Regions from separate parts of the Bradyrhizobium sp. USDA 4516 genome, predicted to be linked through region 1. Evidence: predicted binding sites of a transcription regulator. Region 1 holds the regulator's gene; each other region holds the start of a gene.
What was found. Region 1 encodes PhoB, which activates phosphate uptake and scavenging genes when phosphate is short. Its sites were predicted from a motif close to TGTCATNNANCTGTCAT; they were not measured.
Positions count from the first base shown of each region.

Region 2: the regulator PhoB is predicted to act here: its motif matches at 7,861-7,877, upstream of ACVI1L_RS31395 (acetoacetate decarboxylase).
Region 3: the regulator PhoB is predicted to act here: its motif matches at 1,866-1,882, upstream of phnF (phosphonate metabolism transcriptional regulator PhnF).

Region 1 is NZ_JBSRXT010000001.1:2,129,498-2,140,100, forward strand. Features, by position in the region: gene apaG (Co2+/Mg2+ efflux protein ApaG) at 1-362, shown strand, start outside; partial or broken gene ACVI1L_RS09940 (IS110 family RNA-guided transposase) at 709-1,736, opposite strand; gene ACVI1L_RS09945 (Hsp33 family molecular chaperone) at 1,906-2,907, opposite strand; gene argF (ornithine carbamoyltransferase) at 3,129-4,055, opposite strand; gene ACVI1L_RS09955 (aspartate aminotransferase family protein) at 4,055-5,263, opposite strand; gene ACVI1L_RS09960 (GcrA family cell cycle regulator) at 5,751-6,263, shown strand; gene phoB (phosphate regulon transcriptional regulator PhoB) at 6,559-7,269, opposite strand; gene phoU (phosphate signaling complex protein PhoU) at 7,415-8,131, opposite strand; gene pstB (phosphate ABC transporter ATP-binding protein PstB) at 8,238-9,056, opposite strand; gene pstA (phosphate ABC transporter permease PstA) at 9,053-9,898, opposite strand; gene pstC (phosphate ABC transporter permease subunit PstC) at 9,903-10,603, opposite strand, start outside.
Region 2 is NZ_JBSRXT010000001.1:6,881,912-6,892,514, forward strand. Features, by position in the region: gene glsA (glutaminase A) at 1-184, opposite strand, end outside; gene ACVI1L_RS31365 (TRAP transporter permease) at 207-2,270, opposite strand; gene ACVI1L_RS31370 (TAXI family TRAP transporter solute-binding subunit) at 2,414-3,577, opposite strand; gene ACVI1L_RS31375 (acetyl-CoA carboxylase biotin carboxyl carrier protein subunit) at 3,731-3,952, opposite strand; gene ACVI1L_RS31380 (IclR family transcriptional regulator) at 4,082-5,056, shown strand; gene ACVI1L_RS31385 (acyl-CoA carboxylase subunit beta) at 4,986-6,545, shown strand; gene ACVI1L_RS31390 (patatin-like phospholipase family protein) at 6,655-7,818, opposite strand; gene ACVI1L_RS31395 (acetoacetate decarboxylase) at 8,040-8,825, shown strand; gene ACVI1L_RS31400 (transporter) at 8,968-9,987, shown strand; gene ACVI1L_RS31405 (carbohydrate porin) at 10,036-10,603, shown strand, end outside.
Region 3 is NZ_JBSRXT010000001.1:816,823-827,425, reverse strand. Features, by position in the region: gene ACVI1L_RS03910 (DUF1269 domain-containing protein) at 1-259, shown strand, start outside; partial or broken gene ACVI1L_RS03905 (patatin-like phospholipase family protein) at 825-1,014, shown strand; gene phnF (phosphonate metabolism transcriptional regulator PhnF) at 1,112-1,837, opposite strand; gene phnG (phosphonate C-P lyase system protein PhnG) at 1,966-2,427, shown strand; gene phnH (phosphonate C-P lyase system protein PhnH) at 2,432-3,040, shown strand; gene ACVI1L_RS03885 (carbon-phosphorus lyase complex subunit PhnI) at 3,044-4,147, shown strand; gene ACVI1L_RS03880 (alpha-D-ribose 1-methylphosphonate 5-phosphate C-P-lyase PhnJ) at 4,144-5,028, shown strand; gene phnK (phosphonate C-P lyase system protein PhnK) at 5,021-5,818, shown strand; gene phnL (phosphonate C-P lyase system protein PhnL) at 5,827-6,525, shown strand; gene ACVI1L_RS03865 (alpha-D-ribose 1-methylphosphonate 5-triphosphate diphosphatase) at 6,539-7,693, shown strand; gene phnN (phosphonate metabolism protein/1,5-bisphosphokinase (PRPP-forming) PhnN) at 7,690-8,283, shown strand; gene ACVI1L_RS03855 (pyridoxamine 5'-phosphate oxidase family protein) at 8,306-8,917, shown strand; gene ACVI1L_RS03850 (SulP family inorganic anion transporter) at 9,053-10,603, opposite strand, start outside.

The sequences.
Region 1 (10,603 bases):
TCGAGCCGAACTTCATGCCGGAGCGCTCGTCGGTCGACCGGCGCGAATATTTCTGGTCGTACAAGATCGTGATCGTCAATTCGGGCCCGGATACGGTGCAGCTGCGGACGCGGCACTGGATCATCACCGACGCCACCGGCCGCCGCCAGGAGGTGCGCGGCGAGGGCGTGGTCGGCGAGCAGCCGGTGCTCGCGCCCGGCGAACGCTTCGAATACACCAGCGGCGTGCCGCTGCCGACCGCCTCCGGATTCATGACCGGCAGCTATCAGATGGTCACCGAAGCCGGCGAGCGCTTCGACATCGACGTGCCGACATTTTCGCTGGACAGCCCGAGCCCGGGCGGCAAAAGGGTGCTGAACTGACGCCTGCGTAGCCCGGATGGAGCGAAGCGCAATCCGGGGCAGGTGCATCCGCGGTTGGAGCGGCCCCGGATTTCGCTGCGCTTCATCCGGGCTTCTGTAACGGGCCTTGGTTAGTCAATCCCTTTTCGCGTCATCCACTCGCCGGGCACTTGCTTCTGTACGGGATCGGCGCGAAGGCCGTCGCCTGATGGGGTGCATTGAGGAGCCGGCCGGCCAATCTACGGATTGCGTGGTCGTGAGCCACTTCCCGGATGGCGGCCTGACCGGATCCATCGTCCCAGCGGAGGGACTTCGCTCGGGGAGAGCCTGGTGTCGTGGCCCGCCCGGAACCGATTGCTGCTCCTGGCTAGATGGCCTTGGTCATCGGGTTGAACGGTTTGGTGTCGGCGAGCATGCGATGCAGGATCACGGCGAGCTTGCGAGCCAGCGCTACCTTGGCCTTGCGCATGCCTGCGCGCCGGGCGATCCGCATCGCCCAGCTCTTCAATGCCGAGCAATTCTTGACCGGCTTGGTCAGCATGACGTGAGCTGCCTGGTAGAGCGCCTCGCGCACGGAGGCATCCCCGATCTTGCTGATGCGGCCGGTGTAGTCGGTCTCACCGGACTGGTACTTCTTCGGGGTGAGCCCAAAGTGGGCTCCCGTGGCCTTCGAGGAGCGGAAGCGCTTCGGGTCGTCGATCGCCGCGGCATAGGTGAGCGCCACGATCGGACCAACGGACGGCGTTGTCATCAGGAGCTTGGCGGATGGATGCGTCCTGGCGAGCTTCTGGGTGTGCTTGTCCAGGCTCTTGAACTCCCGCAGCAGCACCGCATGGGCTTGGAGCAGCGCCGCCGCGACCAACTCCAGTCCGGGATGGCCGGTCACGAGCTCGCGGATGCGCCCGGCGAACGTGCGCTCGGTGGTCGCACCGACCTTCAGGCCAAAACCGCGAAGTATGCCGCGCAGGCTGTTCTCGACATCGCGAAGCTTGGATTGCAGCAGCTTGCGCGCCGTCAGGATGGCGCGGGTCTCCTGCGCCGCGACCGACTTGCAGTGCACCGGCCGGAACCAGCCGAGCCGCATCAACTGCGCGATCCGGCGGGCATCGTTGCGGTCCGTCTTCACCGGCATCGACTTGAAGGCTTCGCGAACGTGCCGCGTTTCCAGCAGCTCGACCGCAAGCCCTGCGTCTCGCAGACCCGCATACAGCCATTGCGACAAGGGGCCTGCCTCCAGCCCGATCCGTTCCAGTACCAGACCCAGCGACCGGAACCAGGCGATCAGCGCCGCCGGCTCGCTCGCAACCTTCGTCTCGCGCAAAATCTTGCCTGTCCCATCGACAAGCAAACGCTCGAGCATTCCAAAGACACGTCAATTCCTGCATAGTGGTACATGGTCGTCCCTTAATGATGCTTGGAGCGGGCTTGCCCGACTCCGTTGGAACACCATCAGTTTGAGGGACGACCGCCTTCCAACCAACAGGCCGCTCGCGAGCGCGCTTCCAAATTGCGCCGTAGCGAGCGGGCGGCCGGCCCGTTACCCCATCTAAGATGACGAACGCGTCTACTCCACGCCGGCTTCCTGCGGCGTGAATTCATACACCGACGAGCAGAACTCGCAGGTCACGACGACCTTGCCGTCCTTGACCATCTCGGCGCGGTCGTTCGGCGCAAAGCTCTTCAGCATCGACGACACCGCGTCGCGCGAGCAGGAGCACTGCGCGCGCAGCGTTTGCGGGTTGAAGACACGCACGCCACGTTCGTGGAACAGGCGATAGAGCAGCCGCTCACCGGACAGATCGGGATCGATCAGCTCGACGTCCTCGACGGTCGAGATCAGCGACTGGCCCTCGACCCAGGCGTCATCGTCCGGCACGCTATGCGTGGCCGTGCCTTCCGGCGCATCGCCGGGATGCAGATCGGCCTGCTTGGCGCGCTCGGGCGCCTTGGGCAGGAATTGCAGCAGGATGCCGCCGGCACGCCAGTGCAGCTTGCCGCCCTCGCCGCCGCGCATCTCCTCGCCGACCGCAAGCCGCACCCGCGTCGGAATCTGCTCCGAGCGCAGGAAATATTCGTGGGCCGCCTCTTCCAGGCCGCCGCCGTCGAGCGCGACCAGTCCCTGGTAGCGGCTGGTGTTGGAGCCCTGATCGATGGTCATCGCAAGGTGGCCCTTGCCGAGCAGCTCGCCCGAGCTCTGGCCATTCTTGAGGCGCGATGCGTCGTAGCGCGCATAGGCGCGCAGCCGGTCGGGCGCCTGGAAATCCACGATCAGGAGCGAGACCGGACCTTCGGTCCGGGTCTGCAGGATGAAGCGGCCCTCGAACTTGACCGACGAGCCGAGCAGCGTGGTCAGCACGATCGCCTCGCCGAGCAGCTTGCCGACCGCGGGCGGATAATCGTGCTTGTGCAGGATCTCGTCGAGCGCGGGGCCGAGCCGGGTCAGCCGGCCGCGCAGGTCCAGCGCGCCGACCTCGAATGCCAGCACGGCATCGTCGACCGGAACCGCTGAGGGCGCGCGAACCGGCGCCTCGGGCGTATTTTTGATGTCGGGGGATTGTGAAACCATGGCGCTCTATCTGGGGTCTCGGACCATGAAATAAAGGGGTTCACTAACGCGGATGTTTCCGTCGTCCCTGCGAAAACATGCGAAAGCAGGGACCCATAACCACCGATGTGAGTTGCTTGCATCAAGCTGGTGCCCCAGCCTTCGCAACAATTGACAGCGATGGTTATGGGTCCGGGGTCGCGCTTCGCTTGCCCGGAACGACAACGCTTACTGATCTCCGACTACGCGACCGCGTCGAAACACCAGGCCAGAATGCCCTTCTGCGCATGCAGGCGGTTTTCCGCCTCGTCGAACACCACGGATTGCGGCCCGTCGATCACCTCGTCGGTGACCTCCTCGCCGCGATGCGCGGGCAGGCAGTGCATGAACAGTGCGTCCGGCTTGGCGAGCGACATCAGCTTGGCATTGACCTGATAGGGCCGCAGCACGTTGTGGCGGTGCTCGCCCTCCTTGTCGCCCATCGACACCCAGGTGTCGGTGACGACGCAGTCGGCGCCGCGCACGGCGGCTTCCGGATCGGTGCCGAGCATGATCGGCGCGCCGGTCGCCTTGATCCAGTCGCGCATCGGCTTCTTCGGCGACAGCTCCGGCGGGGTCGCAACATTGAGCTGGAACTTGAACCGCTCGGCGGCATGCGCCCAGGAGGCCAGCACGTTGTTGTCGTCGCCGGTCCAGGCCACGGTCTTGCCCTCGATCGAGCCGCGGTTTTCCTCATAGGTCATGAGGTCGGCCATCACCTGGCAGGGATGCGAACGCCGGGTCAGGCCGTTGATGACGGGAACGGTGGCGTGAGCCGCGAGCTCGAGCAGCGCGTCATGGTTGAGGATGCGGATCATGATCGCATCGACATAGCGCGACAGCACGCGCGCGGTGTCGGCGATGGTCTCGCCGCGGCCGAGCTGCATCTCGGCGCCGGTCAGCATGATGGATTCACCGCCGAGCTGGCGCATGCCCACGTCGAACGACACCCTTGTGCGGGTCGACGGGCGCTCGAAGATCATCGCCAGCGTCTTGCCTTCGAGCGGCTTACTGCCCTTCTCATGCGCCTTCAGCTTCGCCTTCATGGCGGCTCCGGCGGACAGCATGTTGCGCAGTTCGCCGAGCGGCAGCTCGTTGATATCGAGGAAGTGACGGACCGGCTTGCTCATTATCCAGCCGCCTTCTTCGGCTGCGCCACCGACAATGTCGCGCAGGCGCGCTCGAGCGCGGTGATCGACTGGTCGATCTCGGACTCGGTCACGATCAGCGGCGCCAGGAACCGCACCACATTGTCGCCTGCGCCGACGGTGAGCAGCTTCTCGCTGCGCAGCGCTGCGATCAGGTCGCCCGACGGCACCACGGCCTTGACGCCGATCAACAGCCCCTCGCCGCGTACCTCCGACAGCACGCCGGGATAGCGGTCGACGACGGAGGCGAGCTTCTGCTTGAGCAGCAGCGACATCTTCTGCACATGCTCGAAGAAGCCGGGTTTCAGCATGACGTCGAGCACGGCATTGGCGGCGGCGACCGCGAGCGGATTGCCGCCGAAGGTCGAGCCGTGCGAGCCGGGCGCCATGCCGGCCGCGGCCTGCGCGGTCGCCAGCACCGCGCCGATCGGGAAACCGCCCCCGAGCGCCTTGGCCAGCGACATCACGTCCGGCGTGACGCCGGTGCGCTTGTAGGCGAACAGCTCGCCGGTTCGGCCCATGCCGGTCTGCACCTCGTCGAAGGCGAGCAGCAGGCCGTGCTCGTCGCACAGCGCGCGCAGTGCCTTGAAGAACGCCTGTGGCGCCGAGCGCACGCCGCCCTCGCCCTGCACCGGCTCGATCAGGATGCCGGCGGTGTGCGGACCGATCGCCTTCTTCACCGCGTCGATGTCGCCATGCGGCACCTGGTCGAAGCCGTCCATCGGCGGGCCGAAGCCCTCGAGATATTTCGCCGAGCCGGTCGCCGCCAGCGTGCCCAGCGTGCGGCCGTGGAAGGCGCCCTCGAAGGTGATGATGCGGTAGCGCTCGCCATGGCCCTTGGAGAAGTGATAGTGGCGGACCAGCTTGATCACGCCCTCCATCGCTTCCGCGCCGGAATTGCAGAAGAACACGAAGTCGGCAAAGCTCTGCTCGCACAGCCGCGCGGCAAGCACCTCGCCGTCCGGGCTCTTGAACAGGTTCGACATGTGCCAGAGCTTGGTCGCCTGTTCCTGCAGCGCCTTGACGAGATGCGGATGCGCGTGCCCGAGCGCGTTGACCGCGACGCCCGAGGTGAAATCGAGATAGCGGTCGCCGTTGGTTGCGATCAGCCAGGCGCCCTCACCGCGCTCGAAACCGAGATCGACCCTGGCGAAGACGGGGAGCAGATGCGACGTGGCAGCGTTGGTCATGACGATCACTGACGGTTTTTAAGCCGACAATTGCCGCGCGCCTTGACGCCAGCGCAGCAACGGCCAGCTTCGGAAAACAAAACGGCCGCCTTTGCGGGCGGCACGTGGCGGGCATTCTATGCTGCGGTCGGTAAGTGTCAATCGCCACGAAGTGGCCTTCCTGCAATGCGAAACGAGCGCAATCCGGAGCATTCCGGTGCGGTGGAAAAGCCTCATCGCGATGCTTAACTGTGTGGGAACATGTGGACGCACGACCGCGGACTCTTGCGCCAGAGTCACGCCATATTGTAGCGTTTGGCCTGTCGGGTACGACATCTCGTGCGGCGGTACTGGACCCTCTAAGTAGCCTTTGTGTCTCGCGTAAACGTTCGGGCGCAACACCGTGCCCGGCGAGGGCTAAGGGATTCTGGCCGCAGGGATATTTGTCCAGATTGGCTCGCAGCGCCGCTCCAATGATTGGCCGGCGCTACGCGAAGGGAAGAATGCGATGACTGTATTGACCTGGTCCGACGATCGCGTCGAGCAGCTGAAGAAGCTCTGGGAGTCCGGCCTGTCGGCCAGCCAGATCGCGGCGGAACTTGGCAATGTGACGCGAAACGCCGTGATCGGCAAAGTGCATCGGCTCGGCCTCTCCGGCCGCGCCAAGGCACCCTCCACGGCCGCGCCGCGGCAGCGCAAGGCCCGCCCCGCCCAGCACATGATGCGGGTGGCGCGCCCGGTCTCGCGCGGCAACACCGCGCTGGCGCACGCCTTCGAGGCCGAGATGGAGCCCGATCCGATCTCCTACGACAATGTGGTGCCGATGAGCCAGCGGCTGTCGCTGCTCGAGCTCAACGAGGCCACCTGTCACTGGCCGGTCGGCGATCCCTCGAGCCCGGAATTCTTCTTCTGCGGCGGCAAAGCGCTCGGCGGCCTGCCCTATTGCGCGCATCACTCGCGCGTCGCCTACCAGCCCGCCGCCGATCGCCGCCGGCCGTCGGCGAAACCGCAGATCAAGTGAGCACTCGGGAAAACGACGGAAGACCTCAAAGACAAATCCCCGCGAAAGCGGGGATTTTTTTGTGTGACGCAGCCCGGATGGAGCCAACGGGGCGCTCGTTCGCGCGACCCGTCGGCTCCATCCGGGCTACCGCTACATCACCGGCCTCGTCCCGGCGCAGGCCGGGACCCATAACCACGAATGGGTGTTGTTAGAAAGCCGTCTGGCCGCGTGCCGATTGCGCTGGCCGCGGCGTATGGGTCCCGGCTTTCGCCGGGACGACGCCGTGTTGCGGTTTATGAATGCCGCATGGCCGTTACGGCTGCGGCTCGGCCTTGGCAAAGCGGTCGTCGAGCGCGTAGCCGGCGCCGCGCACAGTGCGGATCGGATCCTGCTCGCGGCCCGGATTGAGCAGCTTGCGCAGGCGGCCGATATGCACGTCGACGGTGCGCTCATCGATGTAGATGTCGCGGCCCCAGACGCTGTCGAGCAATTGCTCGCGGCTGAACACGCGGCCGGGATGCTCGAGGAAGAATTCGAGCAGGCGATACTCGGTCGGCCCGAGATCGATCGGACGGCCCGAGCGCGCCACGCGGCGCTTCTCGCGGTCGAGCTCGATGTCGCCGTAGGTCAGCACGGTCGCAAGCCGCTCCGGGCTGGCGCGGCGCAAGAGGCCCTTCACCCGCGCCAGCAGCTCCGGCACCGAGAACGGCTTGACGATGTAATCGTCGGCGCCGGTGGCAAGCCCGCGCACGCGCTCGCTTTCCTCGCCGCGCGCGGTCAGCATAATGATCGGAAGCTGCTTGGTCTCGGGCCGCGCCCGCAGGCGGCGGCACAGTTCGATGCCGGACAGGCCCGGCAGCATCCAGTCCAGCACCACGAGGTCGGGAACGCGCTCCTTCAGCCTTGTATCCGCATCGTCGCCGCGCCCCACCGTCTCGACATCGTAGCCTTCCGCATCGAGATTGTAGCGCAATAGCGTCGTCAGCGCTTCCTCGTCTTCGACTACCAGAATGCGTGCGCTCATCGGTTTAAGTTCTTTCTCTGTGGTGATCCGTTGCCCGGACGCAAACCGAAACGCTTACTTCCTTGAGCATAGTCCCCGCGGAAACGATTTGTCGCGAGGATCGTCCAGTTTCGCTCTTGCCGGTTCCGTGCTTGCCGATCATGCCTCAGTTGCCCGGCACCGTGGTGGCAAAAGTGGTCATGTCGCCCTTCGGGCGCTTGTCGGTGATCTGCTGGCCCTCGATCATGTAGAACACGGTCTCGGCGATATTGGTGGCGTGATCGCCGATCCGCTCGATGTTCTTGGCGCAGAACATCAGATGGATGCAGAACGAGATGTTGCGCGGATCTTCCATCATGTAGGTGAGCAGTTCGCGGAACAGCGAGGTGCAGATCGCATCGACCTCCTCGTCGCCCTTCCAGACGTTCATCGCCGCCGGCAGGTCGTGCGCGGCATAGGCGTCGAGCACCGACTTGACCTGCGACAGCACGAGGTCGGTCATGTGCTCGAGGCCGCGGATCAACTTCAGCGGCTGGAAATCGCTCTCCAGCGCCGCGACGCGCTTGCCCATGTTCTTGGCGAGGTCGCCGATCCGCTCGAGATCGGTGGCGACGCGCATCGCGCTGACGATCTCACGCAGGTCGATCGCCATCGGCTGGCGGCGCGCGATCGTCAGCACCGCGCGCTCTTCGATGTTGCGCTGTAGATTGTCGATCTCGATGTCGGCGGCGACCACGCGCTTGCCGAGCGCGACGTCGCGACGGATCAGCGCGTCGACCGACTCGGTAATCATTCGTTCGACCAGGCCGCCCATCTCGGCGACCAGGCGGGTCAACTCCTGCAGGTCGCTGTCGAATGCCTTGGCGGTATGTTCAGAAGCCATCGCTTGTCTCCCTCAACCATGATCCCGGGGATCATGGTTTCGTGTCCTGAATTTTAGCATGACCTGATCGGAAAACCGGTTTCCACTTTTCCGGATCATGCGCCGGTCAACCGAACCGGCCGGTGATGTAGTCCTGGGTGCGCCGATCGCTCGGTGAGGTGAAGATCTTGTTGGTGTCGTCGAACTCGATCAGCTCGCCGAGATACATGAAGGCGGTCTTGTCGGAGACGCGCGCCGCCTGCTGCATGTTGTGGGTGACGATCGCGATCGTGTAGTCCTCGGAGAGTTCCTGGATCAGCTCCTCGACCTTGGCGGTCGAGATCGGGTCGAGCGCCGAGCACGGCTCGTCGAACAGGATCACCTCGGGGCGCACCGCCACGGTGCGCGCGATGCACAGGCGCTGCTGCTGGCCGCCGGAGAGCGACAGGCCGGAGGCGTTCAGCTTGTCCTTGACCTCGTTCCACAGCGCGCCGCCGCGCAGCGCCTTCTCGACCCGGTCGTCCATCTCGGACTTCGAGATCTTCTCATAGAGGCGGATGCCGAAGGCGATGTTCTCGTAGATCGTCATCGGGAACGGCGTCGGCTTCTGGAACACCATGCCGACCCGCGCGCGCAGCAAGTTGAGGTCGAGCTTGGGGTCGAGAATGTTGGTCTGGTCCAGCATCAGCTGGCCGACCGCGCGCTGACCCGGATACAGGTCGTACATCCGGTTGAAAATGCGCAGCAGGGTCGACTTGCCGCAGCCGGACGGGCCGATGAACGCCGTGACGCGGTTGGTGCCGAGCGTCAGGTTGATGTTCTTCAGCGCGTGGTGCTCGCCGTAATAGAAGTTGAGGTTGCGCACCGTGACTTTCGGCGGCGCTTCCGGCAGCGGAACCTGGGGAATGTGGCCTGCGGCAGTCGTGGAGACGGAAAGCTCGGTCATTTTGCGGCCCTTTCGGCACCAAGGATACGCGCGCCGATATTCAACGCGAGCACGGTGAATGTGATGAGCAGCGCGCCGCTCCACGCCAGCTCTTTCCAGTAGGCGTAGGGGCTCTGCACGAAGTTGTTGATGGTCACTGGCAGGTTGGCCATCGTCTTGGTCAGATCCAGGCTGAAGAACTGGTTCGACAGCGCGGTGAACAGCAGCGGCGCGGTCTCGCCGGCGACGCGGGCGGTCGCCAGCAGCACACCGGTGATCAGACCCGATCGCGCGGCACGATAAGCGATCCGCTTGATCACCAGCGAACGCGGCAGGCCGAGCGCGGAGGCGGCCTCGCGCAGCGGATTGGGCACCAAGAGCAGCATGTCCTCGGTGGTGCGCAGCACGACCGGGATCACGATCACCGCGAGCGCAAGGCTGCCTGCGATCGCCGAGAAGCCGCGCATCGGCACCACCACCGCACCATAGATGAACAGGCCGATGATGATCGAGGGCGCGCTGAGCAGGATGTCGTTGATGAAGCGGATCACCGAGGTCAGCTTGTCGTGCTTGCCGTATTCGGCGAGGTAGGTGCCGGCGAACAGGCCAAGCGGCGCGCCGATGCCGACGCCGATCACGGTCATGATGACCGAGCCGACGATGGCGTTGAGCAAGCCGCCTTCGGTCGAGCCGGGCGGCGGCGTGTTCTGGGTGAACAGCTGCACGCTGAGGCCGGCAAGGCCGTTATAGAGCAGCGTGATCAGGATCAGCGCCAGCCAGGTAACGCCGAACAGCGCCGCGCCGACACAGAGTGCGCGGATGACGATGTCGCTGCGGCGGCGGGATTTGTAGATCGGGTTCATGGCGTTACTTCCCCGCCTTCTTTTCAAGCCGCATCAGCATCAGCCGCGCGCCGGCGAGCACGAAGAAGGTCAGCACGAACAACAGCAGGCCGAGCAGGATCAGGCCGGACTGGTGCAGGCCGTCGCTCTCGGCGAATTCGCTGGCGATCGCCGCCGAGATCGTGGTGCCCGGCGCGAAGATCGACGACGAGATCCGGAACGAGTTGCCGATGATGAAGGTCACCGCCATGGTCTCGCCGAGGGCGCGGCCGAGCGCCAGCATGATGCCGCCGATCACGCCGACGCGGGTGTAGGGGATCACGACGCTGCGAACGACTTCCCAAGTAGTGCAGCCCATGCCGTAGGCGGCCTCCTTCAGCACCGGCGGCACGGTCTTGAACACGTCGACCGAGATCGCGGTGATGAAGGGCAGCACCATGATCGCAAGGATCAGCGCAGCGTTGAACAGGCTGAGATAGGACGGCGGGCCGGCGAACACCGCGCCCAGCACCGGGACGCCCTCGAAGATCCGGATCATGAAGGGCTGGAAGGTGTTGGCCAGGAACGGGCCGAGGACGAAGAAGCCCCACATGCCGTAGATGATCGAGGGGATGCCGGCGAGCAGCTCGATCGCGATGCCGATCGGGCGGCGCAGCATTTGCGGGCAGAGCTCGGTGAGGAACACGGCGATACCGATGCCGACCGGAATGGCGATCAGCATCGCGA
Region 2 (10,603 bases), 4.8 Mb from region 1:
TCGCCAGGCTGATGCCGAAATGGGCAGGGTCGGCCTTGCCGAGCTCGGGGATGTAGTCGGCAACGGCGCCCGCGGCCTCCGGCAGGAAGTCTGCGTAACAAGTGTGCAGAAACCGCAGCAGCGGCGGCTTCGAGCTGGACCAGGCCGTGGTGGTGGCGGTGACGGGAGGAGGCGATCGTTTCATCGCCTCCTGTTGTGCATCGCAATCAGGGCGCGCGCAACTGGTTCGGAACCAGCGCCTGACGGCGGACCAGCATCAAGGCGATCAACACCGTCGGGGCGAGGATCGCGACCCCCAGCAGCGACACCTGCAGCTGCGACAGCGGGTTGATGCCGCCGCCGGGCGTCGCGAGCACGAAGCCGCCGATCACCAGCAGCACCCGGAGCGGCCATTCCAGGGCACCGGCGCCGCGGAGGTCGCCGACGAAGGCCTGATAGCCCTGGATGCCGCCGCAGATGAACAGCGTGCCGCAGGCCGCGAGCGCCATCAGGCCGAGGCCGGCGAGATAGGGGCTCGGTCCCTGCATCACCAGCGCCGGGTTCAGCACGAAGAAGAACGGGATGAAATAGATGATGCTGCCGACCCACATCGATTCCCATCCGGTCTTCATCGCGGGCGAGCCGGCGATGCCGGCCGCGGCGAAGGAGGCGATCGCCACCGGCGGCGTGATCGACGACAGCATGCCCCAATAGAAGATGAACATGTGCACCGCCATCCGGTTCAGCCCGAGCTTCTCCAGCGCGGGCGCAACCAGGATGGCGAGGAAGATGTAGCAGGCGGTGGTGGTCAGCCCGAGGCCGAGGATCAGGCTGGTGAAGGCGCACATCACGAGCAGCAGGAACGCGTTGTCGCCCGCAAGCGTCAACAGATCGTTGGCGAGGCTCGACACCACGCCGGTCATCGAGAACGCGCCGATCAGCAGACCGCAACCGGCGAGGATGCCGACCAGCTCGACGAAGGTGCGGCCATTGACCTCGAGGAATTTTGCGATCGTCCCGAGCGTCCAGCGGCTCTCCTTGGAGAAGATCTGGTTCAGCACCAGCAGCAGCGCGGTGGCGTAGAACGGCGCGTGGCTTTCGCGCTTGAAATACAGCAGCATCACGATCAGGAGCGCGATCACGAAGACGTAGTACCAGCCGTCCTTGATCGTATCCATCACGCGCGGCAGCTCGGCGCGCGGAATGCCCTTCAGCCCGTGGCGCGCGGCGTAGGAATCGACCTGCATGAACAGGCCGACATAGTAGAGCGCCGCAGGGATGATCGCGGCCACCGCGACCTCCGCGTAGCTGATATTGAGGAACTGCGCGATCACGAACGCGGTGGCGCCCATCACCGGCGGCGCCAGCACGGCGCCGGTGGAGGCGCAGGCCTCGATCGCGCCGGCATAGGAGGCGCGGAAGCCGCTCTTCTTCATGACCGGGATCGTCATCGTGCCGGCGGTCAGCACGTTGGAGACGATCGAGCCCGACATCATGCCGAGCAGGCCGGAGGCGAAGATGCAGACCTTGGCGGCGCCGCCGCGGAACGTGCCGCACAGCGCGAAGGCGAGGTTGATGAAGAATTTTCCGGCGCCGGTCATCATCAGCGCGGTGCCGAACACCAAAAAGCCGATTACGGTGTCGGCGAAGGCCTGGATCGGAATGCCGAGCAGGCTCTCGCCGGACAGCACGTGATAGGCCGTGGTCTGGTCGAGCGTCAGCTGCGAGCCGCGGAACGGGCCGAGCCAGCTGGCCTCGGCGAACAGTGGATAGACGGTGAAGGGCAGCACGCTGAGCAGGAGGCTCCAGCCGCCGGTCCGGCGCAGCGCCTCCATCAGCATCACCCACATCACCAGGCCGGCGATGATGACATTCCTCGGGGCGCCGTCGGACTCCCAGCCATATTGCGCCGCCTTGCGCACGTTCAGCATCAGCCAGATCGAGGCGGCGAAGGTCGCGACGGCAAGCGCGAGGTCATACCAGGGAATGCGGTTCAGCGGCGCGCGCTCCGATCCGGGGAAGATCAGGAACGTGAAGGGCAGCATCAGCGCGATCAAGAGATAGAAATATTCGGTGTTGAGCTGGGTGTAGTCGATGAAGAAGCGCAGCGAGAACTGCTGGTTGATGCAGAGCAGGATGGTTGCGGCGGTTGCGACCACCAGCGCCCAACGCCACACCCCGCGCAGGGTGCGCACGCGCGTGACCTCGGCCTCCTGCAGGTTGTCGAGACCAGCATGCGGATCTTCAAACTCGATTCTTTTCGCAGGCGCAGCCGCGGCGTTCTCGGGCATTACGCATCCCCCAATGTTGTCCGTTTTGCCCGTAGCCTAGAGCATGATCCGGAAAAGTGCGAAGCGGTTTTCCGGAAGCACCATGCTCAAACGGGCGCAAGCGCGATGACGACTAACGCGATCTCATCGCGCGTTGGCGGGTCTCACTCAAAGCCATTGGGCATATTGGCTTTCGCAAGCGCGGCAGCGCGCGCCTTCATCCAGCCATCGAGGAAGGCCTTGTCGTCCGACGGCGGGCTCGACTTGCCGTAATCCGTCCAGGCGGCGGCCAGCACCTCCTGGCGCTTGTAAAGCGTGTTGTTGTGCGCCTCCTGCTCGTCGCTCCAGTGGCCGGTTTCCTTGAGCGCCTTCACCGCGCCGGGATGCACGGGAACGACCCAGTTCTTGGTCTGCCGGTCGGCGCCGAGCCCGGCGGCGCCGGGCGCCGAATCCTTGTAGGCGTCGTAGTTGACGATCATCGCCTTGGTGATCGCGTAGATCTGGTCGACCGGCTGCGCCGCATAGGCGACGAAGATCGGGTAGGGGTAATTGCCGAGCTGGATCGGCTTGTCCGGCGAGATGCCGGCGCCGCAGGTTGCGGTTTGCGGGAAGAAGAACGAGCCGACCTTTTTCACCCGTGCCCAGCCTTCCTTGTCGTCGGCGGGCAGCGGCGGCCACATCAGGCCGCGCGGCGAGGTCTCGGCTTCCTTGGCGGGGCCGGTGATCGTGGTGCCGAAGGCGGCATCGGTGTCGTTGTTGATCAGGCCTTTCCACATCGCCCCATAGCTTGCGAACTCGACGATCTTGACGTCCTTCTGGGTGAGGCCGCCGAACGCGAGCATCGCGAGCGAATTCTGGTTCAGCGCCGGCGAGCCGACCACGAAGCCGACGCGCTTGCCGCGAAGGTCTTTCATTTCCTTGACGCCGGCATCGGCTGCCACGCCAAGCGCGCCGCAATTGCAGTCGACCGACGACAGCATGAGCTGCAGCGGCTGCGGGCCCCACTCCTTGGCGCCGAACTCGAACACGCCTTCCTGCGCGAAATAGGTCCCCGATCCCATCGCCGAGGAGACCGCGCGCTTGGCGCGCAGCGGCGCGAGCCGCGCGACGTCGTTGCCGGCCGGCAGCACGCGGACGTCGGTGCCGTATTTGTCCTTCATCATCTTGCCGACGCCGACCGCGATGTTGAAGCCGGCGGTGCCGGTGTCGTAGGCGGTCACCGCCATGGTCGGCGGCAGCTTGATGTCCTCGGCGGAGGCGGGCAGGGCAGCGAAGATCGAAATGCCGGCAAGAGCGGCAGGCGCGAGCGCCATCAGCCGATGGATCATAATTCCTCCCTTTGTTTCGCTGTGCGAAACTTTTCCGGGCGGGATGATTGCATCGTGATCCGGCGATGGCAACGCTACCTCCGGCGCAAGCCGGCGATTTCGGCCGCTGCATCACCGGACAGATTGTCGCGGCCGGATGGCAGGGGTGGGATCTCAGGTCTCGACGATCGCGACCGCCTGGCCTTCGGCGATGACATCGTCGATCTTGACCAGAATCGACTTGATTTTGCCTGCTGTCGTCGACGTGACCGGTATTTCCATCTTCATCGCTTCGACGAACGCAATCTCGTCGCCATTGCCGATGCTGCTGCCGGTCTCGACAGGAAGCGCGCAAACGCGCCCGGCAACTTCGGTCACAACCTTGATCTCTGGCATTCCACTCTCCGATACCGTCTTGCGGAAATTTCATCCGGCGAACGGCTTTTTGTTGTGGCGGCAGATTGCCTGAGGTAGCTTCTTCTGCAAGTGGAATTTTATTCCGCAGGACGGAATGGAGCCAAACAGATGGGAAGGCGCTCGGAACGGCTTAGCAGGCAGGGAATGCTCGCCAGCGAGACAGGCGATGGCGATGTCATCCAGGTGGTGTCGCGCGCCTTCGATGTGTTGCGGTGCTTCGAGGGGCACGAGGCCCGGCTCGGCAATCTCGAGATCTCGAACCGCTGCGGCCTGCCGCGTTCGACGGTGTCGCGACTGACACACACGCTGACGCGGATGGGACAGCTCGTCTATCTGCCGCGCGACCAGAAATATCGCATCGGCCCGAGCGCGGTCGCGATGAGCACCACGATGATGAAGGGGCTGCAGTTGCGCAATCTGATCCGGCTGCGCCTGCAGGATGTCGCCGATCAGTTGCCCGGCACGGTGGGCTTCGTCATCCCCGACCGCTTTCATCTGGTCTATCTGGAGTTCGCCCGCGCGGCGAACGCGCTGGGCCTGCATGAGGCCACCGGCAGCCGGATTTCGATGGCGACCACCGCGGCCGGCCACGCCTACACGGCCGCGCTCGATCCCGCGGTCGGCGACGCGCTGATCGCCGAGATGGAAGGCGAATTGCCCGACAGCGCCAAGATGCTGACGCCGCGCATCGAGGCCAACCGCCGGCATTTGCAGGAGCACGGCTACGTCGTCGCCTGCGGCCTGTGGAGCCCGCACATCAACGGCGTCGCGGTGCCGCTGTGGTCGCCGCAGTATCAGACCTATGTGGTCACCACGATCGGCCTACTCTCGGCGATGTATGACGAGGCGCGGCTGCATCGCGAGGTCGCGCCGCAAATGGTCGAGCTCGCGGCCGCGCTCGGCAGCCTGCTCGAAGGCGCCGACGGCGACATCTTCAGCAATCGGATCGAGCGCAAGTCGCTTCCGGTGACCGCCCATAACAACAACAAAATCCTCAAGACGGGAGCAGTGAATGAACTGGAAGCCGGAACTCGACGACCTCGCCCGCCGCGAAGCGTTCGCGCGGGAGATGGGAGGCGTTGACAAGGTCAAGCGGCAACGCGACCAGGGCCGGCTCACGGTTCGTGAGCGCATCGACAAGCTCGTCGACCAGAGCAGCTTTCACGAGGTCGGTGCCATCTCCGGCATCGCCGAATATGACGAGAGCAACGAGCTCAAGCACCTGACGCCGGCGAACTGCGTGTTCGGCCGCGCCAGGGTCGACGGCCGCACCGTCGTCGTGGTCGGCGACGACTTCACCGTGCGCGGCGGCTCGGCGGATGCATCGATTTCCGCCAAGCCGTTGATGGCGGAGGAGATGGCGCACGACTTTCGCCTGCCGATCGTTCGCGTGATCGAGGGCTCCGGCGGCGGCGGCTCGGTGAAGACGATCGAGACCAGGGGCGCCGCCAATCTGCCCGGCGGCGTCGGCGGCACGCGCTGGTACTGGTACACGACCGCCAATTTGGCCCGCGTGCCGGTGGTCGGTCTCGGGCTCGGCTCCGTCGCGGGCCTCGGTGCCGCGCGGCTTGCCGCCACGCACTACTCGGTCATGACCAAGAGCTCCGCGATGTTCGTCGCCGGCCCGCCGGTGGTGAAGCGCCTCGGTCAGGATCTGACCAAGCAAGAGCTCGGCGGCGCCGACATCCAGACCCGCGCCGGCGCGATCGATCAGGCCGTCGAGACCGAAGAGGAGGCGTTCGACTATGCGCGGCGTTTCCTGTCCTATCTGCCGTCGTCGGTCTACGACCTGCCGCCGACCATTCCCTGCACCGACGATCCGGAACGTGCAGAGGAATCGCTGCTCACCGCCGTGCCGCGCAACCGCCGGCAGGTCTACAAGATGCGGCCGATCATCGATGCCGTCGTGGACAAGGGCTCGTTCTTTGAGGTCGGCACCAATTTCGGCCGCCCGATCATCACCGGATTGGCACGGATCGAGGGCAGGGCGGTGCTGCTGCTCGCCAGCGATCCGTTCCACTATGGCGGCTCGTGGACCGCGGACGCCTGCCAGAAGGTAGTGCGCTGGGTCGACTTCGCCGAGACCTTCCATCTGCCGGTGGTCTATCTGATGGACTGCCCGGGCTTCATGATCGGGCTCGAGGCGGAGAAGACGGCGACCATCCGCCACGGCGTGCGGGCGATGGCGGCGGTCAACCAGAGCACGGTGCCGTGGTGCACCATCATCATCCGCAACGCCTTCGGCGTCGCCGGCGTGGTGCATCAGCCGGCCAACCGCTTCTCGATGCGCTATGCGTGGCCGTCGGCCTATTGGGGCTCGCTGCCGCTCGAAGGCGGTATCGAGGCGGCCTATCGCGCCGAGATCGATGCGGCCGCCGATCCCGCCGCCAAACTGCGCGAGATCGAGGATCGCCTCAACAAGCTGCGCTCGCCATTCCGCTCGGCCGAGAAGTTCTGGGTCGAGGAGGTGATCGATCCGCGCAAGACGCGCTCGCTGCTCTGCGAGTTCGCGCGCCTCGCCGAACCGATCCGCAAGGCTGGTCCGCCGAGCAACATGTCGACGCGGCCGTAAGGGCCCTCAGACTCAACGCGTCATGCGCGGGCTTGACCCGCGCATCCATCGAATGAGTCATCCGAAGCGGGATGGATTGCCGGGTCAAGCCCGGCAATGACGGCCTTATTTACTCCGCCTCCCGATGCACGTCGTGGATCACGATGCCCATGCCGTTCTCGGGCATCTTGATCCATTCGCGCCGCTTCAGCGAGCGCTTGGTGTCCTCGTGCCCGCTCACCCAGTGCTCGCGCATCGAGGTGCCGGAAAATTCGTGGTCCTTGGCGTCGCCCTCATAGGCCTTCTGCTGATAGATCAGCTGCAACAGCGTGATGCCCGGCAACCGGGCGTTTGCCTTCTTGAGCTGGCGCTCCCCGTCCGAGAGCTGATCGTCGGGGATTTTTCCCAGCGCATTGTGCAGGGCGGTGCGCAGATTGTAGGTCTTGCGATAGACGTCGGTGTTGTAGCGGGTACGCGACGAATACATGATGTCCTTGTGCCGGGCCATCACGTCCTGGATGTCCCGCGGCAGCGCGCCGCGCGCCGAGAACAGGTCGACCTGGAACACCAGCGAATTCATGTTGTCTTCCTGGTCGAGCAGATGCTGCAGCGGCGTGTTGGACACGATGCCGCCGTCCCAGAAATGATCGGTGCCGACCTTCACCATCGGCAGCGCCGGCGGCAGCGCGCCGCTCGCCATGATGTGCTCGGGAATGATCTCGTCATGGGCATTGTCGAAATAGATGAAGTTGCCGGACAGCACGTTCACTGCGCCGACCGCGAAGCGTGTCTTCTTGGAATTGATGCGGTCGAAATCAACCAGCTCGAGCAAGGACTCGCGCAGCGGCGTGGTGTCGTAGTAGCTGGTGGCGGTGCGCGCGCCGGCCGGGCTGAACCACGGATTGGCCTGGTGCGGGGTGAAGAAGCCGGGTTGTCCGAGCGTGGTCGTCAGCCATGAGCTGGTGAAATTGCGCGCCTTGCGGAAGACGTCGCCGTCCGGGGTGTAGTGCCAGATCTTGCGGCTGGTGATGCGATCCCAGAATGTGTGCAGCCGCTCCAGCCGCTTTTCGGGCGGATTGCCGGCGATGATCGCCGAGTTGATCGCGCCGATCGAGACGCCGCAGACCCAGTCGGGCTCGATGTTGGATTCATGCAGCGCCTGATAGACGCCAGCCTGATAGGCGCCGAGTGCGCCGCCGCCCTGCAGGACCAGGGCCACGCGATCGCAGCCTTCCGGACGCCAGCCCGGCGTCGCGTGATCGATGTTGTCGAAATGCGGGGTTCGCGCGTCCATATCAGACACTCCAAAAATTCGCGGCGAGAATTCAGCGCGCCGATGACGCCGTGATGACAATTGCGGCGCCCGCGCACGGCGCATCCGGCATGCCCGCCTGCATGGTTAGCATTGGGCTCCACCACGAAACGCAGGTCATGCGCCTGACGGAAATTCCTCACATCGCTGTCAATCTCGGCCGCTAGCTTTCGGGCAAACTTTTCAAACAGGGGGTTATTGCGATGCGCAGGGAATATCTGCTCAAGCTTCCGTCGATGCCGGCCGCCGGCCCGAGCTATCCCGCCGGTCCGTATCGCTTCATCGATCGCGAATTCCTCGTCATGACCTATGAGACCGATCCGGAGTTGATCCGCGCCGGCCTGCCCGAGCCGCTGGAGCCGATCGAGCAGGCGTTCGTGCATTACGAATGGATCAAGATGCCCGACAGCTCCGGCTTCGGCAGCTACACCGAGTCCGGCCTCGTGATCCCTGCGCGCCTGCATGGCGAAGAGGTCAACTTCGTCTGCCAGATGTACCTCGACGACGATCCGCCGATCGCGGCCGGCCGCGAGATCTGGGGCTTTCCAAAGAAGTACGCTCATCCCAAGCTCGAGATCGTCAAGGACACGCTGACCGGCACGCTGGAATATGCCGGCCAGCTCGTTGCGATGGGCACGATGGGCTACAAGCACGAGAGCATGGCGGGCAATGGCGACGTCACCCGCGCCACGCTGTCGAAGACGCAAGTTAATCTGAAGATGATCCCCGGCGTCGACGGGCATCTCGAGGTCTGCCAGCTGGTCGCGATCAACCTGACCGACATCGTCGTCAAGGGCTCCTGGATCGGACCGGGCCGGCTGCATTTGGTGCCGCATGTCAATGCACCGGTCGCCGATTTCCCGGTCAAGCGTGTCGTCGGCGCGCACCACTTCCTCGCCGATCTGACGCTGCCGTTCGGCCGCGTCGTGCATGACTACAACAAGGAGGCCGCGGAGGCGGCGGCGCCGACCGGTCTTGCGGCGGAGTAGGGCGGTCGCTGACATAAAACTGTAACAGGCGCGTCCTCCTATGTTCCGTCGAAGGGACGCGCTTGCTCAGCGTTGCGCGTGGGCGAGGCCTTGAACATGTCATTTCGCGCGGTTGCGTTATCGATTGCCTTGGGGGCGGGCCATGCTGGCTGATCCACCTCCCGCTCCGGTCGGGTCGCTGCTGACCCGCGAGGCGGTCCCCGGTCTGGTCTGGGCGTTCCGCCTGTATCACGACGGCCGTGCCGAGGCGCTTCCGATCGATGCGCCGATCGAGCCGAGCCATGACGGAAGGCTGTGGCTGCACTTCAACCTGACCGACGTCCGCACCCGGGCATGGCTCGCCAACATGCACATCCCGCAGCTGGCGCGGGACCTCTTGCTGTCGAATGACAATTTCCAGCAGATCCACGTCGTCGACAATTGCGTCTACGGCGTGTTTTCCGATCTGGTGCGGGATATCGACGCCGCGACCCGGGAGACCGGCTTTCTCCGCTTTGCGATGACCGAACGCCTCCTGGTCAGCGGCCGCCATCAGGCGCTGTGCTCCGCCGATGCGACGCGCCGCGTGCTCGAGGGTGGCCATCGCGTCGGCAGCGTCGCGGCGCTGCTGGAGAAGATCGTCGACGAGATCGCCGATACCATGGACCGCATGGCGGACAAGATCGGCACCGATATCGATGCGATCGAGGAGCGGGTGCTCGCCGAGGATACCGGATCGGAGCTGCGCAAGAATCTGAGCCGGATGCGCCGCACCTGTGTGCGACTGCATCGCCAGCTCGCCGGCCTGCGCGTGCTGTTTCACCGGCTCGAGCAGAAGAACACCGACAATCTCAGCCCGGCGCTGCGGCTGCAGGCCGGCAAGCTCGCGCAGCGGCTCGACGGTCTCGACCACGATATCGTCGAACTCCACGAGCGCAGCCGCCTGCTCGAGGAGGAGCTGCGCTTCAAGCTCGAGGAGGAGAGCAACAAGCACCTCCATGCCTTGTCCGTCGTCACCATGATGCTGCTGCCGCCGACGCTCGTCACCGGCATCTTCGGCATGAACACCAAGGGATTGCCGTTGACCGACGTCGACAGCGGGTTCCTGGTTGCGGCCGGCCTTCTGATCGGGTCGGCGCTGCTGGCTTATCTGCTGATGCGGCGGCTCGGCATCGTCAAATAGCGCGAGTGCACCGCGGCATTCCCGATGTGCAGAGTTCTTTCCCGCGCGATGTTGGTGGCCGCGGCCCTCGCGCTCGGCTCGCCGGCGCATGCGGAAGACAAGCCCGTCGCCGACCGGATTGCGGATACGCGGGCTGCGCTCGAGGAGGCCGGCTACCAGTTCAGCCTGACCTATATCGGGGAGGGTTTTGCTAACGTCTCCGGCGGCGTCAGCAACGGCGCGGCCTATACCGGCCGTCTCGATCTCGGCACCACCATCGACCTCGAGAAGGCGATGGGCTGGACCGGCGCGACCTTCCACGCCAACATGTACCAGATTCACGGCGACGGGCTTTCGCGGAGCTATGTCGGCAACCTGTTCCTGGTGTCCGGTGTCGAGTCGCTGCCGGCGACGCGGCTCTATGAATTCTGGATCGAGCAGAAGCTGCTCGGCGGCAAACTCTCGGTTCGCGTCGGCCAGCAGGGCTCGGACGTCGAGTTCATTGACAGCCAGTACGACGACATCTTCATCAATTCGGCGCTGGGCTGGCCCGGCATTGTCGGCACCATCCTGCCGGCCGGCGGACCGTCGCCGCCACTTGCGGTGCCCGGCATCCGGTTCAAGGCCAATCTGTCCG
Region 3 (10,603 bases), 1.3 Mb from region 1:
GCTCGGAGCCGGCGCAGGCGCTTTGAGCGGTGCGCTGACCGATTTCGGGATCAGAGACCAGTTCATGAAGGATCTCGCGTCGAAGGTGAAATCGGGAGATGCCGTTCTGTTCCTGCTGATCAAGTCCATGACCTCAGACAAGGTTCTCAATGCGATCAAGGATGCGGGAGGGATCGTCCTGACGACCTCGCTCGATGAAAAGAAGGAGCAGCACCTTCGCGACGCGCTCGCAGCCGCAACTCAGGCCAAGGCTGCCTAGTCGCCGATCTTGTGGCGGCCTAATACGCTGCGGACTTGCGTGGGGATCAGTGCGCAACAGCATCGGTCCTTGGGCGGATCGCCAGCGATGAGGTTGGCTGCGGCGTTCGGCTCCGCGGTCGCTTCCCTTCCGCGCAGCCAGGAGCCGGGAGAAAATCATGCGCAAATTGTTTCTATGGGGCCTAGCACTTGGGATTGCTTCGGTGGCGATCACGGCGACCAGCGGTCGTTCGCAGGCCGGCCTCATTGCGCCGCTGGGTCTGCGCCAGGCCGCCGACGAGCTTCGTCTCGCGGAAACTGTCCAATTCACCTGGAGGGGCCACCGCTACTGTTGGTACAGCAGGGGATGGCGCGGCGGCGGTTGGTATCGGTGTGGTTTTGGTTCAAGGCGCGGCATGGGTTGGGGTGGTCCGGCGGGATGGCACGGATGGCGCCGGCCAGGCCACCGCCCGGTCACTCGGCCTCCGAGACCTGGGCGGCCAGGAATCCAGCGTCCGCAACCACTCCCGCAACCGCTTCCCGGCAGGAGCTGATGGCTGCTTTGTCTATCGTTCGCCGGCCGCGACGTGGCCGCACGCCAGTCGGAGCCCCGCCATGTCCTTGAAGGAGCCGCAAACACGCGCGGGCCAAGTGCGCGATACCGTGCTGGTCGATCTCGCGCTGGAGGGCAGTGGATCGTACCGCGCTTTTACCTGGGGGGTGCTCGATCGGCTCATGGATGAGCCGTGGTTGCGCAGCGAGGCAATATCGGGCACCTGACGACGACCAACGTTCATACTGGCCGTGGGCGTGTGTAACAAGACATCGGGCCTTGCAGGGCTCGACCGTTTAGTTCGGATTACAAAGGGGATTGTCAGCCGTTCTCGACCAGAAACTCCACGCGCTCGGCGGCGAAGCGCGAGCGCTTGGTCACCAGCGGCTGGTCCAGCATGTCGACGTCGGTGGCGTCGACCACCAGCACCGGCCGTCCCAGCGGCAGGTCGAGTCGCGCGGCGTCGGTCGCATCGACGATCGCCGCGGTGATCCGGGTTGAGGCGCGGTGGTAGTCCTTGACGCCGTAATGCCCGAGCAGCTTCGTCATCGAGCGGACGTTGGCGAACACGCTGCCGGCATCGGGAAACCGCTCGGCCGACAGCCAGGTGGTGGAGACGCAGATCGGCGTCCGGTCGGCGAGCCGCACCGCTTCGATCCGGATCAGCGGCGCACCGATCTTCAGGCCGAGCTCGCGCGCAAGCTCGCGATTGGCGGTGTCGCTGCTCGCATCGATCAGCTGGCCGCGCGGCTCGTGACCGCCGGCGCCGACGATCTCGGAGAACCGCGTGCGTGAGCGCAAGGGATAGGCGAGGCGCTGGGCTTCGACATAGGTGCCGCTGCCGCGCTCCGCGCGCACCAGGCCGCGCTCGGCCAATGCGGCGAGTGCCCGCCGCACGGTGTGCCGGTTGACCCGGTACGTCTCGGCGATCTCCATCTCGCCGGGCAGCTTTTCGCCGGCGGCGAAGCGGCCGTCAGCGATGCCGCGCTCGATGCCGTCGGCGACCTGCCGCCACAAGGCGACGCCGGAACTTTCCTGCATGCTCATGGCGCGGTGATACCAGAAATCTTTGGTTTGTCACGAAACAGTCATGGCGCTCCGCTATCAAGTTGTCTAGTATCATAGACAACTTGATGCAAGCAAGGTTGCCCAAAGGTTTGCCCATGAGTTCGACCATGAGTTCGACCGGACCAAACAGCAAACAGGCCCAGCGCAAGGCCGCGATGACGGTGCTGGCGCACGCCGCCGCTACGGACATCGCAGGCAGGCTGGCCGCGATCGCGGTGCCCGCGCATGAGAACCTGCGCCAGCCGGAAAACGGCCTTGTGATGCTGCGCGGGCGGATCGGCGGCGACGGTGCGCCATTCAATCTCGGCGAGGCGACGGTGTCGCGCGCGGCGGTGCGGCTTGCGACCGGCGAGGTCGGCTTCGGCTACACGCTCGGCCGCGACGCGCGGAAGGCGCAGATGATCGCGCTGTGCGACGCCATGGTGCAGTCGGCGGAGTTGTCCGGCGAGGTGGAGGCCAAGGTGATCGCGCCGCTGCGCGTCGCCATGAACGCCGAACGCGGCCGCAAGGCAGCGGAAACCGCGGCGACGCGGGTCGATTTCTACACGATGGTGCGCGGTGAGGGATGATGCAATGACGACGATTGCCGAAATGCCCGCGGGCTTTGCCGACAAGGTGCTGTCGGCGCAGTCGACTTTCCGTTCCGTGATGGATGCGATGGCGCGCCCGGGCAGCGTGCAGCGCGTTGCCGCTGATGTCGGAACACCGGCCGGCATGATGCGCGGCTCGGCCGCGATCGCGCTGACGCTGTTCGATCACGACACGCCGATCTGGCTCGACGCCGCGATGTCGGCGACGCCTGACGTCGCCCGCTGGCTGAAGTTCCATGCCAGCGCGCCGGTGGTGGCCGATTCCTCGATCGCGAGCTTCGCTTTGATCGGCGATGCCGCGAGCCTGCCGGCGCTCGATTGCTTCGCATTCGGCAGCAGCGAATATCCTGACCGGTCGACCACGCTGATCCTGCAGGTCGACAGCCTGTCGCAGGGGCCGGCCTTCGAGCTGAAAGGGCCCGGTATCGACGGGAGCGCCGTGCTGCAGGCGATGCTCAAGCCGCGCGACCTGTTCCAGCGGCTTGCGATCAACGAAGCCCTGTTCCCGCGCGGCATCGATGTCGTGCTGGTCCATGACGATGCCATTGTGGCGATCCCGCGCACCACGCGGCTGATCGCAAGCGGAGTGTGAGCGATGTATGTAGCCGTCAAGGGAGGCGAGCGCGCCATCGAGAACGCCCATCGTCTGCTCGCGCATGAGCGGCGCGGCGACCGCGAGGTGCCCGAGGTGACGCTGGCACAGATTTCCGAGCAACTCGCGCTCGGCGTCGATCGCGTGATGACCGAAGGTTCGCTCTACGACCGCGAGCTCGCGGCGCTCGCGATCAAGCAGGCGCGCGGCGACATGATCGAGGCGATCTTCCTGGTCCGCGCCTTCCGTGCCACGCTGCCGCGCTTTGGCGCCACCGAGCCGGTCAACACCGGCGAGATGCAGGTGCGGCGGCGGATCTCCTCGACCTTCAAGGACGTTCCGGGCGGCCAGATCCTGGGGCCGACTTTCGACTACACCCATCGCCTGCTCGATCCGCAGCTCGCGGAAGGCTTTGTGCCGGAGCAGCCGGCGACCGCGGAGGCCTCGCAGGCCGCCACGCCGCGGGTGACCGACATTCTCGGCCGTGACGGTCTGATCGAATCCTCGCCGCAGGCAGATTGCGACACGCCGGTCGGCGACCTCACGCGCGAGCCGTTGAGCTTTCCGGCCGACCGCGATTTGCGGCTGCAGAACCTGGCGCGCGGCGATGAGGGCTTCCTGCTCGCGCTCGGCTACTCGACGCAGCGCGGCTACGGTCGCAATCACCCGTTCGCCGGCGAGATCCGCTTCGGCGAGGTCGAGGTCGAGTTCTTCGCCGAGGACGCGGGCTTTGCCGTGCCGCTCGGCTCGATCGAATTGACCGAGTGCCAGATGGTCAACCAGTTCAAGGGCTCGACGACCGAGGCGCCGTGCTTCACCCGCGGCTATGGCCTCGCCTTCGGGCAGAGCGAACGCAAGACCATGTCGATGGCGCTGGTCGATCGCGCGCTGCGTGCGCGCGAGCTCGGCGAGGAGGCGGCGGCGCCGGCGCAGGACGAGGAGTTCGTGATGTCGCACTCCGACAATGTCCAGTCGACCGGCTTTGTCGAGCATCTCAAGCTGCCGCACTATGTCGACTTCCAGTCCGAGCTCGGCCTGTTGCGCAAGCTGCGGCAGGAGTTCGCGGAAGCCAACGAGGCCGTGGAAATGCAGGAGGCCGCGGAATGAACGCGCCGACGTACAATTTCGCCTATCTCGACGAGCAGACCAAGCGGATGATCCGCCGCGCGATCCTCAAGGCGATCGCGATCCCCGGCTATCAGGTGCCGTTTGCGAGCCGCGAGATGCCGATGCCCTATGGCTGGGGCACCGGCGGCGTGCAGGTGACCGCCGCGATCCTCGGTCCCGACGACGTGCTGAAGGTGATCGACCAGGGCTCGGACGATACCACCAACGCGATCTCGATCCGCAAATTCTTCGGCAAGACCGCGGGTGTCGCGACCACGACCTCGACCACGGACGCGACCGTGATCCAGACCCGGCACCGCATTCCCGAGGCGTCGCTGCATGCCCGACAGGTGCTGGTCTATCAGGTGCCGATCCCCGAGCCGCTGCGCTTCCTCGAGCCGCGCGAGACCGAGACGCGGCGCATGCACGCGCTCGCCGAATACGGGCTGATGCACGTCAAGCTCTACGAGGACATCGCGCGCTTCGGCCATATCGCGACCGCCTACGCCTATCCGGTGAAGGTGAACGCACGCTACGTGATGGACCCGTCGCCGACGCCGAAATTCGACAATCCGAAGATGGACAATTGCGCGGCGCTGCAACTGTTCGGCGCCGGCCGCGAGAAGCGCATCTACGCGATCCCGCCCTACACCACCGTGATGTCGCTGGACTTCGAGGATCACCCGTTCACGCGCTACCGCTTCAACGCGCCCTGCGCGCTGTGCGGCGCCGACAATTCCTATCTCGACGAGATCATCACCGACGACAAGGGCGGGCGGATGTTCGTCTGCTCCGACACGGACTTCTGCGAGCAGCGCCAGGCCGCCGGCCATCACGGCACCGAGAGCGCAGCGCCGCACAAGGAGAAGGCGCATGTCTGAGCTCTCGAGCCTCGACAACGACGAGCCGTTGCTGGTGGCCGAGGGGCTTGCCAAGAATTACGGCCGGCTTACCGCCTGCCGCGACGTCTCGTTCGCGCTCTATCCCGGCGAGGTGCTGGCGATCGTCGGCGAGTCCGGCTCGGGCAAGTCGACGCTGCTGCAGCTGCTCTCGGCGCAGCTCGCGCCGAGCGCGGGCCGGGTGTGCTACCGGATGCGCGACGGCGTGCTGCGCGATCTCGCTGAACTCGGCGAGGCCGAGCGGCGCTTCCTGTTCCGCACCGACTGGGGCTTCGTGCACCAGGACCCGGCGCAGGGGCTGCGCATGGGCGTCTCGGCCGGCGCCAATGTCGGCGAGCGGCTGATGGCGGTCGGCTGGAATCATTACGGCCGCATCCGTGACACCGCGTCGACCTGGCTGGAGCGGGTCGAGATCGATACCGGCCGCATCGACGATGCGCCGAAGACCTATTCCGGCGGCATGCGGCAGCGGCTGCAGATCGCCCGCAACCTCGTCACCGAGCCGCGGCTGGTGTTCATGGACGAGCCGACCGGCGGCCTCGACGTCTCGGTGCAGGCCCGCCTGCTCGACCTGATGCGCAACCTCGTCAGCGAGCTCGGGCTCGCCGCGATCGTCGTGACCCACGATCTCGCCGTGGCGCGGTTGCTTTCGCATCGCGTGATGGTGATGAAGGGCGGCCGCGTCATCGAGACCGGCCTCACCGACCAGGTGCTCGACGATCCGCGTGAGCCCTATACGCAGCTGCTCGTTTCCTCGATTCTTCCGCCATGAGCGTGCCAATGACCGCGATGATCGAACTTGCCAACGCCGAGAAGACCTTCACCATGCATCTGCAGGGCGGCGTCGAACTGCCCGTGGTGCGCGGCGTCTCGTTCCACGCCGATCCGGGTGAGTGCGTGGTGCTGTCGGGCCCGTCGGGCGCCGGCAAATCCTCCATCCTGAAGATGATCTTCGGCAACTATCGCTGCGACAGCGGCCGGATCGGCATCCGCCATCACGGCATGGTTGTCGACCTTGCCACCGCCGAGCCGCGCCAGGTGCTGAGCATCCGCCGCTCGACCATCGGCTATGTCAGCCAGTTCCTGCGCGCTGTGCCGCGGGTGGCGACGATCGACGTCGTCGCCGAGCCTTTGATCGTCAACGGCGTGGCGCGCGAGGAGGCCCGCGCGCGCGCCGGCCAGCTGCTGCGCCGGCTCAACATTCCGGAGCGGCTGTGGACCTTGCCGCCCTCCACCTTCTCCGGCGGCGAGCAGCAGCGCGTCAACATCGCGCGCGGCTTCATCTCGGACCTGCCGATCCTGCTGCTGGACGAGCCGACCGCTTCGCTCGATGCGGCGAATCGCGCCGTGGTGGTCGAGCTGATCGCGGAGAAGAAAACCAAGGGCGTCGCGATGGTCGCCATTGTCCATGACGACGAAATCCGTCATCTGATTGCCGACCGCATCGTCGATGTGACCTCGTTCGCGGCTGCTGCCTGAAGGACCGTTTGAAATGACCGCCAAGCAAGACACTATCATCGGCAACGCCCGGCTGGTCCTCGCCGATCGCGTGATCGAGCAGGGCTGGGTCGCGATTGCTGATGGCAAGATCGCCGAGTTCGACGAGGGCAGGGCGCCCGAGGCCGCCGAGGATGCCGGCGGCGATCTCCTGATGCCCGGGCTGATCGAGCTGCACACCGACCATCTCGAGATGCACTATGTGCCGCGGCCGAAGGTGTTCTGGAATCCGGTCGCGGCCGTGATCTCCTATGACGGGCAGCTCGCGACCTCAGGCATCACCACGGTGCTGGATTCGCTGCGGGTCTGGCGCGAGGACGGCGCCGAGGATGTCGACGGCCGCGCCGGCGTGCTGGCGGCGGCGATCGCGGCGGCGCGCGAGGAGAATCTGCTGCGCGCCGATCACTTCCTACATCTGCGCTGCGAGGTCCCGATGCCGGACGTGGTCGCCGAGGCCAAGGAGCTGATCGACCGGCCGGACGTGCGGCTGATGTCGCTGATGGACCACACGCCGGGCCAGCGCCAGTTCCGCGACGAGGTCAAGCTGCGCGACTACTATCGCGGCAAGGGCGGCGGTATGACCGACGCCCAGCTCGACGTGCTGTTCGCACGGCGCTTCGCCTATCAGAAGGAATATGCGGTGGCGAACACCCGCGCGATCGTCGCGCTGGCGCATGAATACCGGATCCCGCTGGCGAGCCATGACGACACCACGGATGAGAACGTGGTCGACGCCGTCAACGACAAGGTCGCGGTGGCAGAGTTCCCGACCACGATGGAAGCCGCGCGAGGCTTGCACGCCGCCGGCATCGACATCCTGATGGGCGCGCCGAATGTGGTGCGCGGCGGCTCGCACTCCGGCAACATCGCGGCCGTCGATCTCGCCAATGAGGGCATGCTCGATATCCTGTCGTCGGACTACATCCCGTCCAGCCTTTTGATGGCGGCGCTGCAGCTGCCGCGGCATGTGCCGGCGATCGATCTCGCTTCCGCCGTGCGCACCGTGACCAAGACGCCGGCCGAAGCGGTCGGGCTCACCGACCGCGGCGAGATCGCGGTCGGCCGGCGCGCCGACCTGATCCGCGTGCACGTTGCGCGCGATCTGCCTGTCGTGCGCAGCGTCTGGCGCGGGGGAGGGAGGGTCGCATGACCGATGCATCCGTCGTCGCCGACCGGCGCGCCGGAATCGGTCCCGGCCGGCTGATCCTGGTGGTCGGCCCGAGCGGCGCCGGCAAGGATACGCTGCTGGGGTTCGCCAAGGCGGCCTGTGGCGATGATCGCGATGTCGTGTTTCCCCGTCGACTGATCACCCGCCAGGCCTCGGCGTCGGAGGACAATGAGGAGGTCAGCGCGGAGAGCTTCCAGCGCGCGGTAGCCGCCGGCGACTACGCCATGCACTGGGAAGCGCACGGCCATCGCTACGCGCTGTCGCGGTCGATCAACGACGATATCGGCGCCGGGCGCACCGTGATCGCGAACGTCTCGCGCACCGTGATCGCCGCGGCGCGCCGCAACTATGCCAATGCTGTCGTGGTGCTGGTCACGGCGCCGCCGGATGTGCTGGCCGCGCGGCTCGCGATGCGGGCGCGCAGCAGCGACGGCCTTCTCGAGCGGCGGCTGGCCCGCACCGTCGACGAGAGCACGTCGACGCCCGATTTCACCATCGTCAATTCCGGCACCGCCGACTATCATGCGCGACAGCTTGTCCGCATCATCAAGGGCGAACGCTGGGACGACTAGCAACCATAGGAGAACGGCACGAATGTCGGTGATCGAAACGGTCGAGCAGCTTGAGGCGATCTACGGCTTCCCGAACGACGCGTCGACCGTGAAGGTCGCCGATCACGTGACGCCGCTCTATCGTGTGCTCATCGAGAAGTCGCCGTTCGTGTCGCTTGCGACCGCAGGCCCCGAAGGGCTCGATTGCTCGCCGCGCGGCGACCTGCCGGGCTTCGTGCGCATCCATGATGCGAAGACGCTGATGATGCCGGATCGCCGCGGCAACAATCGCTGCGATTCGCTGCGCAACATCGTTCGCGATCCCCGCGTCGGCTTGCTGTTCCTGATTCCGGGCTCAGGCAGCACGCTGCGCGTCAACGGCCGCGCTTATGTCACGGCCGAACCGGAGCTGCTCGCCTCCTTCATGATGGAAGGCAAGGCACCGCGCACGGTGATCGTAATGCATGTGGAGGAGATCTATTTCCAGTGTGCGCGCGCGATCGTGCGCTCCGATCTCTGGAATCCGGACAAGCGGGTCGATCCGAAGGTCTTGCCGACGCCGGGCCAGATCCTCGCCGAGATGAGCGAGCACACGGTCGGCGGCGAAAAATACGATCGGGAATGGCCGGAGCGCGCGCGACAGACGATGTGGTGATGCGCCCGGACGGTTGGGAAGCATGATCCGGAAAAGTGCGAAGCGGTTTTCCCTGCGACAAACGCGAAGCGTTTGCGCGGAGATCATGCTCAAACAAAAGCGCTATAGCGCGCTGACGATTGAACCCATCGCGCTTTAGGCCTCGGCGGCGCGGTCTTCCCAGTCCTCCCAGGTCACGTCAGCATTGATCTCGAGGTAGCGCGCAACGGCGACGCCGATGGTCGGGAAGAAGTTGTTTTCGCCAAGTTGCGCCAGCAGGCCGAATTTCTTCAGCTTGTCCTTGACGGGATCCTTGAGCTCGGCAAAGCACAGCTCGATCTTCTGTGCATGCAATGCCTCGTCGAGCTCGGCGAGAATGTCGCCGGCGGTCACGTCCACGCTGGTGACCGGCTCGGCCGTGACCACCAGCCAGCGCACCGGCGTCGGGGATTTCGCCACGGCATCCAGCGCGCGTTCCTTGAAGAACTCGGCATTGGCAAAGAACAGCGGCGCATCCCACCGGAACAGCACCAAGCCGGGGATCTGGCGCGCGTCCGGGTATCGCGTGATGTCGTGATAGCCCTTCACGCCGGAGGCGCGGCCCAGCACGGCGGAATGCGGCCGCCAGCCGTCCCACAGGAATTCGACGATCGCGAGCACGATGGCGAGGCCTATTCCGGGGATCACGCCCAGCACGGCCACGCCGACAAAGCAGACCATCGATAGCCAAAACTCCCACTGCTGAATGCGGTAGATTCGCCTGAGGTCGCCGATCTCAAACAGGCCGAGCGCAGCGGCGATGACGACGGCCGCCAATGCTGCGTTGGGCAAGTGCTGCAGCAAATTCGGCGCTATCAGCAGCAGGAAGGCGATGGCCAGCGCGCCGATGACGCTGGTCAATTGCGTGCGCGCTCCGGCAGCTTCCGCAACGGGCGTTCGCGATCCGCTGCTGCTGATCGGAAAACCCTGAAAGAAGCCGGCCGCCAGATTGGCCGCGCCGAGCCCCACCATCTCCTGGTTGGGATCAACGCGATCGCCCAATCGTCCTGCATAGGCGCGCGACAGGACGCTGGTATCGGCGAACGACACCAGCGCGACGGCGCAGCCGCCGATCAGCACCTGCACGATGTCGCCATAGCCGATCCGGGGAATGGCAAATCCCGGCAAGCCCTGGGGAAGCGAACCCAGGACCGTCACGCCGAAGCGGGCCCCGAGATCGAGAACCCCGGTGACGACCGTCGCGGCGACGACGGCAATGAGAATGCCGGGCAACCGCTTGTTCCGGGCTAGCAGCAGGATCACCGCCAGCGTCGCAAGGCCGATCCCGAGGGTCGCCCAATTCGTCTTTCCGTCGACGATTGCTCCGATGACCGCCCAGAGGCTGCGCAGAGGTCCATCGCCTTCAATGGAAAAGCCGAACAGCTTTGGCAGCTGGCTGATCAGCACGGTCAGGGCAATGCCGTTCATGTAGCCGTAGCGGATCGGCTTGGAGAGAAGCTCGGTCAGGAATCCCAGCCGCGCGATACCCGCGACGATGCATATCGTCCCGGAGACCACCGCCATCATGGCGGCCAGGGTTGCCGCACGCATCGGATCGCCGCCAGACAGCGGAGCGACGACGCCGAGGATGATGGCCGCAAGCGCCGAGTCCGGCCCAAGGACAAGGATGCGGCTCGGCCCGAACAGCGCGTAGACGAGCAGCGGGAT